Regions from separate parts of the Marinobacterium maritimum genome, predicted to be linked through region 2. Evidence: predicted binding sites of a transcription regulator. Region 2 holds the regulator's gene; each other region holds the start of a gene.
The links. Region 2 encodes FNR, which switches genes on or off when oxygen is low (the NO sensors DNR and NnrR bind a similar motif). Its sites were predicted from a motif close to TTGATNTANATCAA; they were not measured.
Positions count from the first base shown of each region.

Region 1: a site for FNR is predicted at 1,232-1,245, ahead of ABD013_RS16120 (cytochrome-c peroxidase). Genes of this name have one in related genera too.
Region 3: a site for FNR is predicted at 3,016-3,029, ahead of ABD013_RS13145 (Hsp20/alpha crystallin family protein). Genes of this name have one in related genera too.

Region 1 covers NZ_BAAAET010000005.1:105,169-109,722, forward strand. Annotated here, with positions in the region: gene ABD013_RS16115 (DUF2252 domain-containing protein) at 1-1,182, opposite strand, end outside; gene ABD013_RS16120 (cytochrome-c peroxidase) at 1,339-2,487, shown strand; gene ABD013_RS16125 (phosphoribosylaminoimidazolesuccinocarboxamide synthase) at 2,767-3,870, shown strand; gene ABD013_RS16130 (M48 family metallopeptidase) at 4,061-4,554, opposite strand, start outside.
Region 2 covers NZ_BAAAET010000001.1:702,221-706,774, reverse strand. Annotated here, with positions in the region: gene ABD013_RS03145 (sulfite exporter TauE/SafE family protein) at 1-118, shown strand, start outside; gene hemN (oxygen-independent coproporphyrinogen III oxidase) at 189-1,580, shown strand; gene fnr (fumarate/nitrate reduction transcriptional regulator Fnr) at 1,682-2,458, shown strand; partial or broken gene ABD013_RS03130 (adenine phosphoribosyltransferase) at 2,653-3,196, shown strand; gene ABD013_RS03125 (alpha/beta hydrolase) at 3,268-4,146, shown strand; gene ABD013_RS03120 (thioredoxin family protein) at 4,143-4,554, shown strand, end outside.
Region 3 covers NZ_BAAAET010000003.1:449,872-454,425, reverse strand. Annotated here, with positions in the region: gene ABD013_RS13155 (GGDEF domain-containing protein) at 1-1,076, shown strand, start outside; gene ettA (energy-dependent translational throttle protein EttA) at 1,129-2,787, opposite strand; gene ABD013_RS13145 (Hsp20/alpha crystallin family protein) at 3,138-3,560, shown strand; gene glyA (serine hydroxymethyltransferase) at 3,894-4,554, shown strand, end outside.

The sequences.
Region 1 (4,554 bases), on a different contig from region 2:
CGCGTCAGCAAAAACACGGCCTCCCGCCTCGCTTAGTGCCGCCGCGCCTCGCAGATGGGATGCCGCCAGAATCCGCCCCCAGGCCGTCACCAGATGGTGCCAGTGCTTGGGCTTGAGCAGCTTGTCCGTCGGATAGTCAGCCTTGAACGGTGAGCGCTCGCGTACCGAGAACACCTGATCACCCAGCACCAGCCAGCCCACATAAGGGTCGGGATGACGTGCCATCGCCTGAAACGCCAGCGCATGGCGCTCCCCTTCATGGTTGAACATGAGGCGATATTCGGCCCGCTCACTCTCGTTCATCACCCACCAGGCAGCCGGTGGCTGCTGCGCCTTGATATCCAGGATGACATCATCATGGTCAGCTTCTCCCTGCCCCTCCACCAGCGCATAAAAGCGATCCGTACCCAGTGAACCGGTGCCGGCACTGAGGCGTCGCGCCAGATCCTTGACCCTGAAGTGCTGATGGCTATGTCCTGGTACCTCATCATCCAACGTTGCCTGATAGTCGACCAGCGCCTGCTCCAGTGCCGCCCGGTCTTGTGCTGACAGGGGCGCCAGCTTGGGATGGTCAACGATAAAGCGACGCTCGTCGCCCTGTTCAAAGCAGGTCCATTTTTGCAACATGCGTGCCCGTCCCTTCTTCTCGGCCACCTTGATCAGGAAGGACTGCAACTTTCCGTCAGTGGTCTGCGCAGTGGCCGCCCAGTCAGCGATCTCGACCACATTCTGTTGCAGAGTATGCAGATAGCTGTCGATCAGCGTTTGCAAGATTTCAGGCAGCGCTGTGAGCTTAAGCGAGCCGTTTTCACGCACCGCCAGCACTACACTGACGAGCAGGCGCCAGAGGTCGTACTGATAGTCACCAATGATGCCGTCATCAAAGTCATCCAGACCGAAACGGACCAGGTCATCATGACTGCCATAGGCACCGAAGTTGTGCAGATGAGCATCGCCCTGCAGCCAGGTCTGGGTTTCAGTCACACCTCCGAACAGGGAAAAATGCCAGTCCCGGTACAGATCCTGCCAGTACAGATGGTTGCTGCCACGAAAGAAGCTGAAGGCCGACACGGACATCCGCTCGTACTTCTGTTGTCTGAACGTTTCGCTCAACTCAGCATTGAATCCCTCCAATGCCTCAATCACCTGCTGTTCACGATTATGTGCGGTGGCAACACGCATTCACGGCCTCCTGCTGTGCGTTTTTGGGAGGACACACCTTAACTCAGCCTTGAGCTGGGTCAAAACGCCAAGGAGATGACCGCTGCACAGGCCTGTGCAACGTGTTAACATCCATCACACTAATGAGAATGATTCTGATAATCAGGTTATATCCCTATGAAGGCCACATCGCTGCTGCCCCTGTTTCTTTCTTTCGGCCTGCTGTCCCTGCCCGCGTTCGCCGAATCACCGCCGAACGCACTCGCAACAGCCAAGGCGCAGCTGGGTCAGCAGCTGTTTTTCGACACCAACCTGTCCAAAAACCGCAGCCAGTCCTGTGCCAGCTGCCACTCCCCGGCACAGGGCTTCGCCGACAACCGCCAGGGAACTGAACTGGGTGGTTCAATCGGCGACGATGGCCACTCCCTTGGCGACCGTAACGCACCGTCTGCCGGCTATGCGAGCTTCAGCCCGAAGTTTCACAGCAAGGCCGACGGAGAGTGGGTCGGTGGTCAATTCTGGGATGGCCGTGCTGCCACACTGGCCGAACAGGCCGGTGGCCCGCCGCTGAACCCGATCGAGATGGGCATGCCTGACAAGGCCAGCGTCGTCGAGCGCCTGAAAGAGAATCCGGAGTACCAGCGCCAGTTTGACGCCCTCTATGGCGCAGGCATTCTCGACCAGCCTGAACAGGGCTATGCCGCCATGGCCGACAGCCTTGAAGCGTTCGAGCAGACCGAGTTCTTTGCCCCCTTCGACTCCAAATACGATCGTTTTCTGCGCGGCGAAGCCAAACTGACCGATCAGGAAGAGCTGGGCCGCTTGCTGTTCTTTTCTCAGCAGTTCACCAACTGCAACCAGTGCCATCAGCTGCGCAAAAGCGCCCGTGCGCGGGATGAGTCCTTCAGCAACTACGAATACCGCAACATCGGCACGCCGGTGAATGCCGAACTGCGTGCAGCGAACGGTGTCGCACCTGACTTTGTCGACCGTGGCCTGCTGGACAACCCGGCCGTCGATGATCCAGCTCACGCCGGCAAGTTCAAGGTGCCGACCCTGCGCAACGTGGCGGTTACTGGTCCCTACATGCACAACGGCGTGTTCAAGGATCTGCGTACCGTGGTGCTGTTCTACGACAAGTACAACAACCCCACCCGCACCAACAACCCGGAAACCGGCGAGCCCTGGGGCAAACCTGAAGTAGCCGATACCCTGGCGCTGAAAGAACTCGAGCATGGCCCGGCACTGGAGGACGAGCGTGTGGACGCTATCGTCGCCTTCCTGAAGACGTTGACTGACCAGCGCTACGAGCATCTGTTGAAGTAATTCAAATCGTTATGATCGCCTGCAGGCAGGCTGCTACAGCCAGGATCCACTTGTAGGAGCTTGCCACACAAGCGATAACCCCAGCCAGGAGATTATCGCCTGCAAGCAGGCTCCTTCACTGGGGTGTAGACTGCACTATTCCCGGAGGTATCGGTCTTTGTGGGAGCTTGCCCTGCAAGCGATTGCGCCGCGCGCACTTGCTAAACCTTGTGCTAGAATCCCGCCATTCCTATCTGCCCTTGATGGCTGACCAATCCAAGCAACAGGACCTGTGACACCATGAGCCTTGCGCAATCCGTTCTGGCCGTGAACAACGACCTGCCGATCCGTACCGACCGCCCTGTCCACAGTGGCAAGGTACGTTCCGTCTACTGGCTGACCGAAGCGGACAGCCGCCGCCTGATCGAAGAGAAAGGCTATGATGTAGCACCTGACGCCCCGCTGGCGATCATGGTGATCAGCGACCGAATTTCTGCATTCGACTGCATCTGGCACGGTGAAGGTGGTCTCAACGGTGTCCCTGGCAAGGGTGCAGCGCTGAATGCAATCTCCAACCACTGGTTCGGTCTGTTCCGCGAGAAGGGCCTGGCCGACAGTCACATCGTCGATATCCCGCACCCGTTCGTCTGGATCGTGCAGAAGGCACGCCCGGTGATGATCGAAGCGATCTGCCGCCAGTACATCACCGGCTCCATGTGGCGCGCCTACAGCAAGGGCGAACGCGAATTCTGCGGCATCACCCTGCCGGAAGGCCTGCAGAAGGACCAGAAGCTGCCCGAACTGCTGATGACCCCGTCTACCAAGGGTATTCTGCGTGGCATCCCGGGCGTGCCGGAAGCGGATGACGTGAACATCACCCGCGCCAACATCGCCGACAACTTCGAAGCCTTTGGCTTCCGCTCTGCCGACGACATTGCCCAGTACGAAAAGCTGCTCAAGGAAGGCTTCGGCGTAATCAGCGATGCGCTGGCCGAGCTGGATCAGGTGTTCGTCGATACCAAGTTCGAATTCGGTTACGTCACCGACGCATCCGGCAACGAAAAGCTGATCTACATGGATGAAGTGGGTACACCGGACTCCTCCCGCATTTGGGACGGCCCGGCCTACCGCGATGGCAAGGTGATCGAGAAGTCGAAGGAAGGTTTCCGTCAGCTGCTGCTGAACCACTTCCCGGACCCGGACATCCTGCTCAACAAGGAGCGCATGCCGGAACGTGAAGCCCTTGCCCGCGACAACGCCCTGCCGACCGAAGTACTGATGGACGTGTCCCGCACCTATCTGGATATCGCCGAGAAGGTCGTCGGCCACAAGATCGAGCTGTCGGAGAACCCGAAGGCGGAGATCATCGCAATCCTGCGCGACCAGTACGGCCTGATCGACTGATCAAGCGCCTGGCGTCTTCATTAAAAAACCTCCCCTGCTCCAAAAGCAGCGGGAGGTTTTTTTATATTCAGGACGAATGGTAGGCCGCGGGTGCAGGATGCACAGGAGCGGCCCATTTCAGGATGTACGGTCGGCAGCGGTTACAGGGACGTTATAGAACTGCCAGACATAGAACACATGGCAGGTTGCTTCAACGCGGCTTCAGCCGATCACAATCCGGTCGGCGCCCAGCAGCACGCGCCTGCTGATACAGCGGCATGTATTGCTGCACCTGGGCATCCAGCTGATGGATACGTGTGCTCGGCGCCGGGTGGGTCGACAACAGCTCCGGCGGAGTTGCGCCCCCCTTCTGTGACATCTTCTGCCACAGCGTGACCGCTTCACGAGGATCGAAGCCGGCCTGCGCCATCAGCTCCTGCCCAAGCATATCCGCTTCGGATTCATGCTTACGGCTATAGGGCAGCAGAATGCCATATTGCGCACCCAGCCCCAGCGCCAGTATCGCGGCCTGCTGAGTTTTGGAGTCCACCCGGTCGGCCATCGCAATGGTGGCCGCGGCCATGCCCAGCTGGGTCAGCTGCTGCTGGCTCATGCGGGCATTACCATGCTGCGCCAGCACATGCGACACCTCGTGACCGATCACCGATGCCAGCTGATGCTGGTTATTGGCCATCTTCAGCATGC
Region 2 (4,554 bases):
GGCCCGGCAGTTTCGCCAACTGCTGCAGCAGCAAGGGGTACGCCGAGGGGCAGGCCTGCTGGTGATCCTGTTTGGTCTCGCGACGGTACCCTGGCAGCTGTGGCTGCCTCACGCTTGATGCTCATCAACCCGCAATGAGAGCGCAACGCCTATAATGCCTTTTTGATTGTTATCCGAGAGGTGTAGTCGTGCCCCAACAGAGCAATGTCAGCTGGGATCTTGATCTTATTCGCCGTTATGATCTTTCCGGGCCTCGCTATACCTCCTATCCGACCGCCATCCAGTTTGACTCCGGCCTGACCGCCGAACAGCTGATTGCATCCGGTCGAGAGACTGCCGATACAAATGCCCCCTTATCACTGTACGTGCACATCCCTTTCTGCGCACATGTTTGCTATTACTGTGCCTGTAACAAGGTGATAACCCGTAACCGCAAGAAAGCCCAGCCCTATCTGGATACCCTGTACCAGGAGATGGAGCAGCTGTCGCAGTGGTATCGTGCAGACCGCGTCGTCAACCAGCTGCACTGGGGCGGCGGCACCCCCACCTTCATCAGTGACGACCAGATGCGTGAGCTGATGCAGGCACTGCGTAGAAACTTCAATCTGCGTGATGATGACCTGGGCGACTATTCGATCGAAATTGACCCGCGCGAAGCCGGCCATGACACCCTGGGCGTGCTACGCGACATCGGCTTCAATCGTATCAGTCTGGGCGTTCAGGACGTCAATCCTGTGGTTCAGGAAGCCGTCAACCGGGTACAGCCGACCGAACAGACCCTTGCGGTACTGGAGCGCTCACGCGCGCTGGGCTTCAAGTCGATCAACATGGACCTGATCTACGGTCTGCCACACCAGAACGAACAGAGCTTTGCCGACACCCTCGAGACAGTGATCGCCATGAGCCCTGACCGACTGTCAGTGTTCAACTATGCCCACCTGCCGGACCGCTTCCGCTCACAGAAACACATCCGTGCTGAAGACCTGCCCTCCGCGGAAGAAAAACTTGCCATCCTGCAGAACAGCATCAATCGACTGCTGGATGCCGGTTACGTCTATATCGGCATGGACCACTTCGCCAAACCGGACGACGAGCTGGCTATCGCCCAGGCGGAAGGCAAGCTGCACCGCAACTTCCAGGGCTACACCACCCACTCCGATTGCGACCTGGTTGCCATGGGCGTGTCGGCAATCAGCCAGATCGGCAACGTCTACTACCAGAACGAGCATGATATCGCGGCCTACAGCCAGGCCGTGACCCAGCAGCAGCATGCCGTGAAGCGCGGCGTTCAGCTTAATACTGACGACCATATCCGCCGCGCAGTGATCACCGCGCTTATCTGCCAGTTCGAACTGGACAAGCGAAGCATTGCTGAGCGTTTTGCCATCGACTTTGACCAGTACTTTGCCGAGGAGCAGGACGAACTGCGTCAATTTGATGCCGATGGCCTGATTGAACTGCAGCCAGAGTCAATTCGAGTCACCCCGGCAGGCCGGCTTTTGATCCGCCGTATCTGCATGGCGTTTGATTCTTATATACCCAAAAAGCAACACTCTCAGAACTTTTCACGCATCATCTAAAGTCGAGGCCCGGTTCCCGGGCCTTTCGCTTCACCCTCGGGGGTAAATGTTACATAATGCGCCGATAGCCATCGTGTGACTAACCAACAAAGGATGCCCTCATGGCCGACTGCAAAAATCAAGGAAAGCTTCACAGCCTGTCTCAGGTGCATTGTAAAACCTGCAGCCTGAGCACGCTTTGCCTGCCGGTCTCACTTGACCTGACAGACATTGATCGTCTGGATGACATTATCGAAAAAAGTCGACCTCTGAAGAAGGGTGAGCACCTGTTCCACCAGGGTGAACCGTTCAGCTCCGTCTATGCCATCCGTGCCGGCACCATCAAGAGCTACACGCTGACCAATGAAGGCGAGGAACAGATCACCGGTTTCTACTTCCCAGGCGAACTGGTTGGGCTTAGCGGCTTTGATGCTGAAAACTACCCGATGTCCGCCAAGGTCCTCGAAACCACAACGGTATGCGAGATTCCTTTTGAGCGCCTGGATGAACTGTCAGGCCAGATGCCTGAACTGCGTCGCCAGATGCTGCGCAGCATGAGCAAGGAACTGCGTGACGACCAGCAGATGATGTTGCTGCTGTCGAAGAAAAATGCCGAACAGCGCGTCGCCACCTTCCTGTTGAAACTGTCTCAGCGCTTCAAGACACGTGGCTACTCAGCGTCAAACTTCCGCCTGTCCATGTCTCGCAACGAGATTGGCAACTATCTTGGTCTGGCCGTGGAAACCGTCAGCCGAATTTTCACACGATTCCAGAAGATGGAGTTGATGCGCGTTGATGGCAAGGAAGTAGAGCTGACCAACCTGGATGAGATGTATCGCCTCTCCGGCGAATCACGCAACGACGAATGCGCTACGCAGCAGGAACATAAAACGTCCTGAGCGTTGAGGGCACCTCTTCTTGATCACCTATGGCCCCCTGTAGAATAAAAAAAGACGTAGCTTCAATGAAGCTACGTCCCAAGTTGCACAATGAAGTAGCCATCTCAATGTGTAACCCAACCCCTGCATTACACCTTTATTCCGTCACTGCGGCATTGAGTTATATCAATTGAGTGCCAACTGGGAGTTACCGCATGTCCTACGATGAGTTCTATGTCAAATCCGTCATCCGTTCGCTGCAGGACTGGCCGGAACCCGGGGTCGTGTTCCGCGATGTTACACCGATCTTCAAGGATCCTAAGGCGATGCGCATGGTGTCGGATGCGTTTATTCAGCGCTATATTGACTCGGACATCACTCATATCGCCTGCATCGATGCCCGTGGCTTCCTGTTCGGCGCCATCATGGCCTACCAGCTCAACCTGCCGCTGGTGCTGGTCCGCAAGAAAGGCAAACTGCCCGGCGAAACCATCCATCAGGAATACACCCTGGAATATGGCACTTCTGCAGTAGAAATGCAGACCGATGCCGTTACCAGCGGCGACCGCGTGCTGCTGTTTGATGATCTGATCGCCACCGGCGGCACTCTGCTCGCGGCCTGCACCCTGGTGAAGAAGCTTGGCGCTGAAGTCGTTGAAGCAGCTGCTGCTGATCGATCTGCCCGATCTTCAGGGTTCAACCCGTATCCAGGAACTGGGCATCCCGGTCTATTCCCTGCTCGCCTTCGAAGGCCTTTGAGGCGATGCGCAACTTGCCAATGCTCTTTAATTACCTATATTCATAAAAATATAATTAAAAGGCTATTGAACATGTTGCGCTCGCTGCTGACCTGCCTGCTCCTGCTTGTACTGCCCGCCTTCGCTCAGGGTGCTACCGTTACCTCGCAATTGAACGGCATAACCCTGAATGCCGAGTTCAAGCAGGGCGAGGGGACTCCCGATACCACCGTGCTGATCACTCATGGCACCCTTGCCCACAACGGCATGGAATTGGTTGTTGCCCTGCAGGACGCTCTTGTCGAAGCCGGACTCAACAGCCTCGCAATCAATCTCAGCCTGGGCATCGACAATCGGACAGGCGCCTATCCCTGTAGTACACCACACACTCACCGCCACCAGGATGCCATTGACGAGATCGGCCACTGGGTCGAATGGCTAGACCAACACGGACAGAATCAGATCCTGTTACTGGGACACTCCCGCGGCGGCAACCAGACGGCCTGGTACGTGGACTCAGCCCGCGCTCTGCCCACAGCCGTCCGGGCGCAGGTGCTGCTGGCCCCCATGACCTGGAATGTCAGTCGCGAAGCGGAGCACTACAAGTCGCGCTACGGCCACTCGCTGGAGAGGGTTCTTGAGCAGGCACGGCAGACCACACAGTCCCTGCTGCAACCCGTCGACATGCTCTATTGCACCCAGACGGCGGCCTCACCCAGCAGCCTGTTGAGTTATTACGCTGACGACTCTCGCCTGCACACGCCCAACCTGCTCAAGACAACACGCCTGCCCACGCTGGTGATCGCAGGATCCAGTGATACGACCGCTCCGGATCTGATTACCGCCATGGCGGCCGTCGATAACACTCAGGTACAGCTACATGTTCTTGACGGTGCCGATCACTTCTTCCGGGATCTGTACACCTACGATGTCGTTGACCTGATAGTGACCCTTTTGGAGTCTACCCCTTGAGATTTCTTGCCCCCCTGTTACTCATCCTGTTCAGCCTGCCATCGAAAGCGTCTGACGGCCTGACTTTCTTTACCGGCTTTGACGTACTCAGGGACACTCAAGCTGAGGCCCAGGTGCTGATCCTGCTCTTCTCGCAGCCTGAATGCGGCTACTGTGACCAGGTACGTGATGGCTTCCTGTTGCCGCTGCAACAACAGCAACGCCCCGAGCTGGTCATTCGTGAACTGAAAGTTCCCGGCTTTGAGGATGTCCGCAATCGCGATAACCAGGTGATGACACCCAGGGCCTTTGCCCAGAGTTATGCGATTAATTTCTACCCCAGCGTACTGATGCTCAGCCTCGACGGCGCTCCCCTGACAGAGCCTCTGGTCGGCATCAGCTCCGTCGATTTTTACGGCTATTACCTCG
Region 3 (4,554 bases), on a different contig from region 2:
GGCACTCTCGCTACTTCAACCATACGCGCAGTTACCATCTGTTTACCCGGGTGCGGATGATCGCCTGGTTGCTGATGGTGCTGCAAAGTGCCTGGATCCTGATCGACTGGTGGCTGTTGCCCACCGAAGTCAGTACCACCATCGCCTATGCCCGCCTGGCCACCAGCGCAGGCTGTCTGGTACTCGGGATCTGGGCGGCACAGCCCTATCGCCTTGAGGTGTCATTGATCCGGCTGCTGTTGCTGGTGCTGGTGCTGACCCTGTTTCAGACCGGCAGTACACTGATTCTGGAGCATCACGGCTATCAGAGCAGTGTTGCCGGCTACGCTTTCTTCCCCTTCATGATCATCACCATGCTGGCGATTTTCCCGCTGACGGTGCTGGAAGTGTTGGGCTTTACCCTGTTTGTGGTGCTGGTTGAGCTGGTCACCCAGCTCTGGCTGGGCAGTTTCGGTCAGGTCGGGGCGCTCAACGATCTTTGGCTGCTGGCGCTGCTGGGCTGTATTGCCGGCTGGGCATCGGTAAATCAGCTCAATCTGCTGCTGGTCCTCTATCGTCAGGCGACACGTGATCCGCTGACCGGCCTGGCCAACCGGCGCCAGGTGATGGAGCAGCTGGATGAAGATATCAAGGTGGCGCGCAGCCAGGGAGACCCCTTGGCGGTGATGATGTTCGATCTGGACAAGTTCAAGGGGTTCAATGATCAGTATGGTCATGCCGCCGGGGATATCGTGCTCAAGCAGTTTGCCCGCATTCTGCGTCAGCAGGCCAGGCGCAAGGAGGATCTGGCCGGGCGTTTTGGGGGCGAGGAGTTTCTGCTGATTCTGCCGGGCATGGACTGTACTCAGGCAAGTGAGCTGGCGGGTACCATTCGTGCGGCCTGCCATGAAACCCGCTTGCAGGTTCCCACAGGGGATGAGGTGAGCTTTACTACCAGTATCGGTATCGCGGTTCTGCAGGCTGGTGAGGACCATACAGGTCTGCTGCAGCGGGCGGATGAGGCGTTGTACCGCGCCAAGGATGCGGGGCGGGATCGTCACTGTCTGGCGGAGCTGGAGCAGGATCGGGCTGCCTGAGGCGCTGAAACGAAAAGGCCGCCCGAAGGCGGCCTGACACTCAGCCCAAGGCTCAGCTCATGCGGCGGTACTTGATCCGCTCCGGCTGATGGTCCTTGCCGTAACGGCGCTTGTAGTCCTCGGCGTACTCGGTGTAGTTGCCTTCGAAGAACTCCACGTTGGAGTCCCCTTCATACGCAATGATGTGCGTACAGATACGGTCGAGGAACCAGCGGTCGTGCGAGATCACCACGGCGCAGCCCGGGAACGCCAGCAGCGCTTCTTCCAGCGCACGCAGTGTTTCGATGTCCAGGTCGTTGGTCGGCTCGTCGAGCAGCAGCACGTTGCCGCCTTCCTTCAACAGCTTGGCCATGTGCAGTCGGTTGCGTTCACCACCGGACAGATCTTTGACGAACTTCTGCTGGTCAGAGCCCTTGAAGTTGAAACGACCACAGTAGGCGCGGGCCGGGGTCTGGAAGTTGCCCACGGTAATGATGTCCTGACCGTCGGAAATTTCCTGGAACACGGTGTTGTTGCCGTTCAGCTCACGGGACTGGTTCACGTACGCCAGCTGCACGGTGGAGCCGATCTCGATCTCGCCGGAATCAGGTTTCTCTTCCCCGGTCAGCATGCGGAACAGGGTGGACTTGCCGGCACCGTTGGGGCCGATGATGCCGACGATCGCACCTGGCGGGATGGCAAAGTTCAGGTTCTCGAACAGCAGCTTGTCATCGTAGGACTTGGTGACATTGTGCAACTCGATCACCTTGTCGCCCAGGCGCGGACCCGGCGGAATGTAGATCTCCTGGGTCTCGTTGCGCTGCTGGAACTCGCGGGAGTTCATCTCCTCGAACGCCTTCAGACGCGCCTTGGACTTGGTCTGACGACCCTTGGCGCCCTGGCGCACCCATTCCAGCTCGGACTTCATCGCCTTGCGGTGAGCCGCTTCAGACTTGGCTTCCTGTTCCAGGCGGGCTTCCTTCTGCTCCAGCCAGCTGGAGTAGTTGCCTTCCCAGGGGATGCCGTGGCCGCGGTCCAGTTCCAGAATCCAGCCGGCGGCGTTGTCGAGGAAGTAACGGTCGTGGGTGATCGCCACCACGGTACCCGGGTATTCCTGCAGGAAACGCTCGATCCAGGCGATGGACTCGGCGTCCAGGTGGTTGGTCGGCTCGTCCAGCAGCAGCATGTCCGGGTGATCCAGCAGCAGGCGGCACAGGGCGACGCGGCGGCGCTCACCACCGGACAGGTGTTCAACCTTGGCATCCCAGGGCGGCAGACGCATGGCGTCGGCGGCGCGCTCCAGTGCCTGATCCAGGTTATGACCGTCCTTGGCGGTGATCAGGTTTTCCAGCTCGGCCTGCTGTTTGGCCAGCGCATCGAAGTCGGCATCGGGATCAGCGTAGGCGGCATAGACCTGGTCCAGCTCGGCCAGCGCGTCCTTGACGTCGGATACCGCTTCCTCGATGACCTCACGCACGGTCTTGCTGTCGTCCAGTTCCGGCTCCTGCGGCAGGTAGCCCACTTTCATGTTGGGCATGGGGCGCGCTTCGCCGGTGTAGTCCTTGTCGACGCCCGCCATGATGCGCAGCAGGGTGGATTTGCCGGCACCGTTCAGACCCAGCACACCGATCTTGGCGCCGGGGAAGAATGACAGGGAGATATCCTTGAGGATTTCACGCTTGGGCGGTACCACCTTGCCCACGCGGTTCATCGTGTAAACGTACTGAGCCATCAATATGCCTGTATGCTTGGCGGGCACCACGCAAAACCTGCTGCGCGAATCAGCGGCGGCGCTGCGCAGCACTGGCGCGCCAGCCCGGTCAGAATCCTTATGTATACCCAATACACTGCGGTTCCTGCTCGCGGGCGCCTTGCCTCTGACTCGCTCACGACGGTTTTTCGAGGTCCCTTGGGGTTAAAAAACAGCCAGATTCTACCTCCGGCGCCGGGGGAAAGCCATTTGCTCTGGATCAGGGCGGAAAAATGGCAGGAGCGCGTGGCTCGGCCTACACTCATGACGACTGGTCACTCGGCCAGCAGTGTTTCTGGTCAATGATTCACCCAATATGGAGGGGAATTGTGATGAGTAAAAATCTGACCCGTTTCAACAGTCTGTTCGATGACACTTTTCTCAACGACTTCTTCCGCCCGCTGACAACGCGCTCCAACGGCGATCGGGTGCCGGCGATCGATGTGCATGAGACCGACACGGCCTACAAGGTCAATGTGGATATGCCGGGCGTGAAGAAGGAAGACATCCAGATCTCGCTTGATAACGGTGTGCTGACCGTGAAAGGCGAAACCCGCAAGGAAGACAAGGAAGAAAAGGATGGCAAGCTGATCCGGCAGGAGCGCCATGTGGGACACTTTATCCGCCAGCTGTCGGTGGGCTCCGACGTGGATGCCCAGGCGGTTAAGGCTGCTTTTGAGGACGGTGTGCTGGCGATTACGCTGCCGAAAAAGCCCGCTGAAGCGGAGCAGGGCGTTAATATCAGTATCGATTGAGCGACCCTTCGGCCAGGGACCGGCCTTTTACTTCTACAGGGTGAGGTGGTTGCTGGCAGCGTCAGAGGGGGTATGTCGCGGCCGGTCTAATACTTGGCTTTGCTGGGACTCGGTTGTGAGAGCCGCGCTTTGCGGGCGAAGCAACCGTCCAAGCTGCCGCGAGGTCTGCTTCTGCACCAAAATGAATCTTTTGCGTAATGGACTGACCCCTTTTCATGTGCCTTCCGTACGATTTTTAGACTATAATGCGCCTCTTTTTCAAGGCAGCTACAGGTCAGTCCGTCACTACCTGCACCAACTTTGCCGCTATTTTTGCAACTTCAGGGGACAGCAATGTTTAGCAAAGATATGTCTATCGCCAGTTATGATGCGGATCTGTGGTCTGCGATGCAGTCCGAAGCGACTCGTCAGGAAGAGCACATCGAACTGATCGCGTCTGAAAACTACACCAGCCCGCGCGTGATGGAAGCCCAGGGTTCTGTCCTGACCAACAAGTACGCCGAAGGCTATCCGCACAAGCGTTACTACGGTGGTTGCGAGTACGTCGACGTGGTTGAAGAGCTGGCGATCGAGCGTGCCAAGGAACTGTTCGGCGCTACTTACGCCAACGTCCAGCCACACTCCGGTTCCCAGGCCAATGCCGCTGTTTACATGGCACTGTGCCAGCCGGGCGATACTGTTCTGGGCATGAGTCTGGCGCACGGCGGTCACCTGACTCACGGTGCGGCTGTTTCCTTCTCCGGTCGTATCTACAAGGCCGTTCAGTACGGTCTGAACCCGGAAACCGGTGCTATCGACTACGACGAAGTTGAGCGTCTGGCGGTTGAGAACAAGCCGAAGATGATCGTGGCCGGCTTCTCTGCCTACTCCCAGATCGTTGACTGGGCGCGTTTCCGCGAGATCGCTGACAAGGTTGGCGCTTACCTGTTCGTCGACATGGCGCACATCGCCGGTCTGGTTGCGGCAGGCGTGTACCCGACTCCGCTGCCCTTCG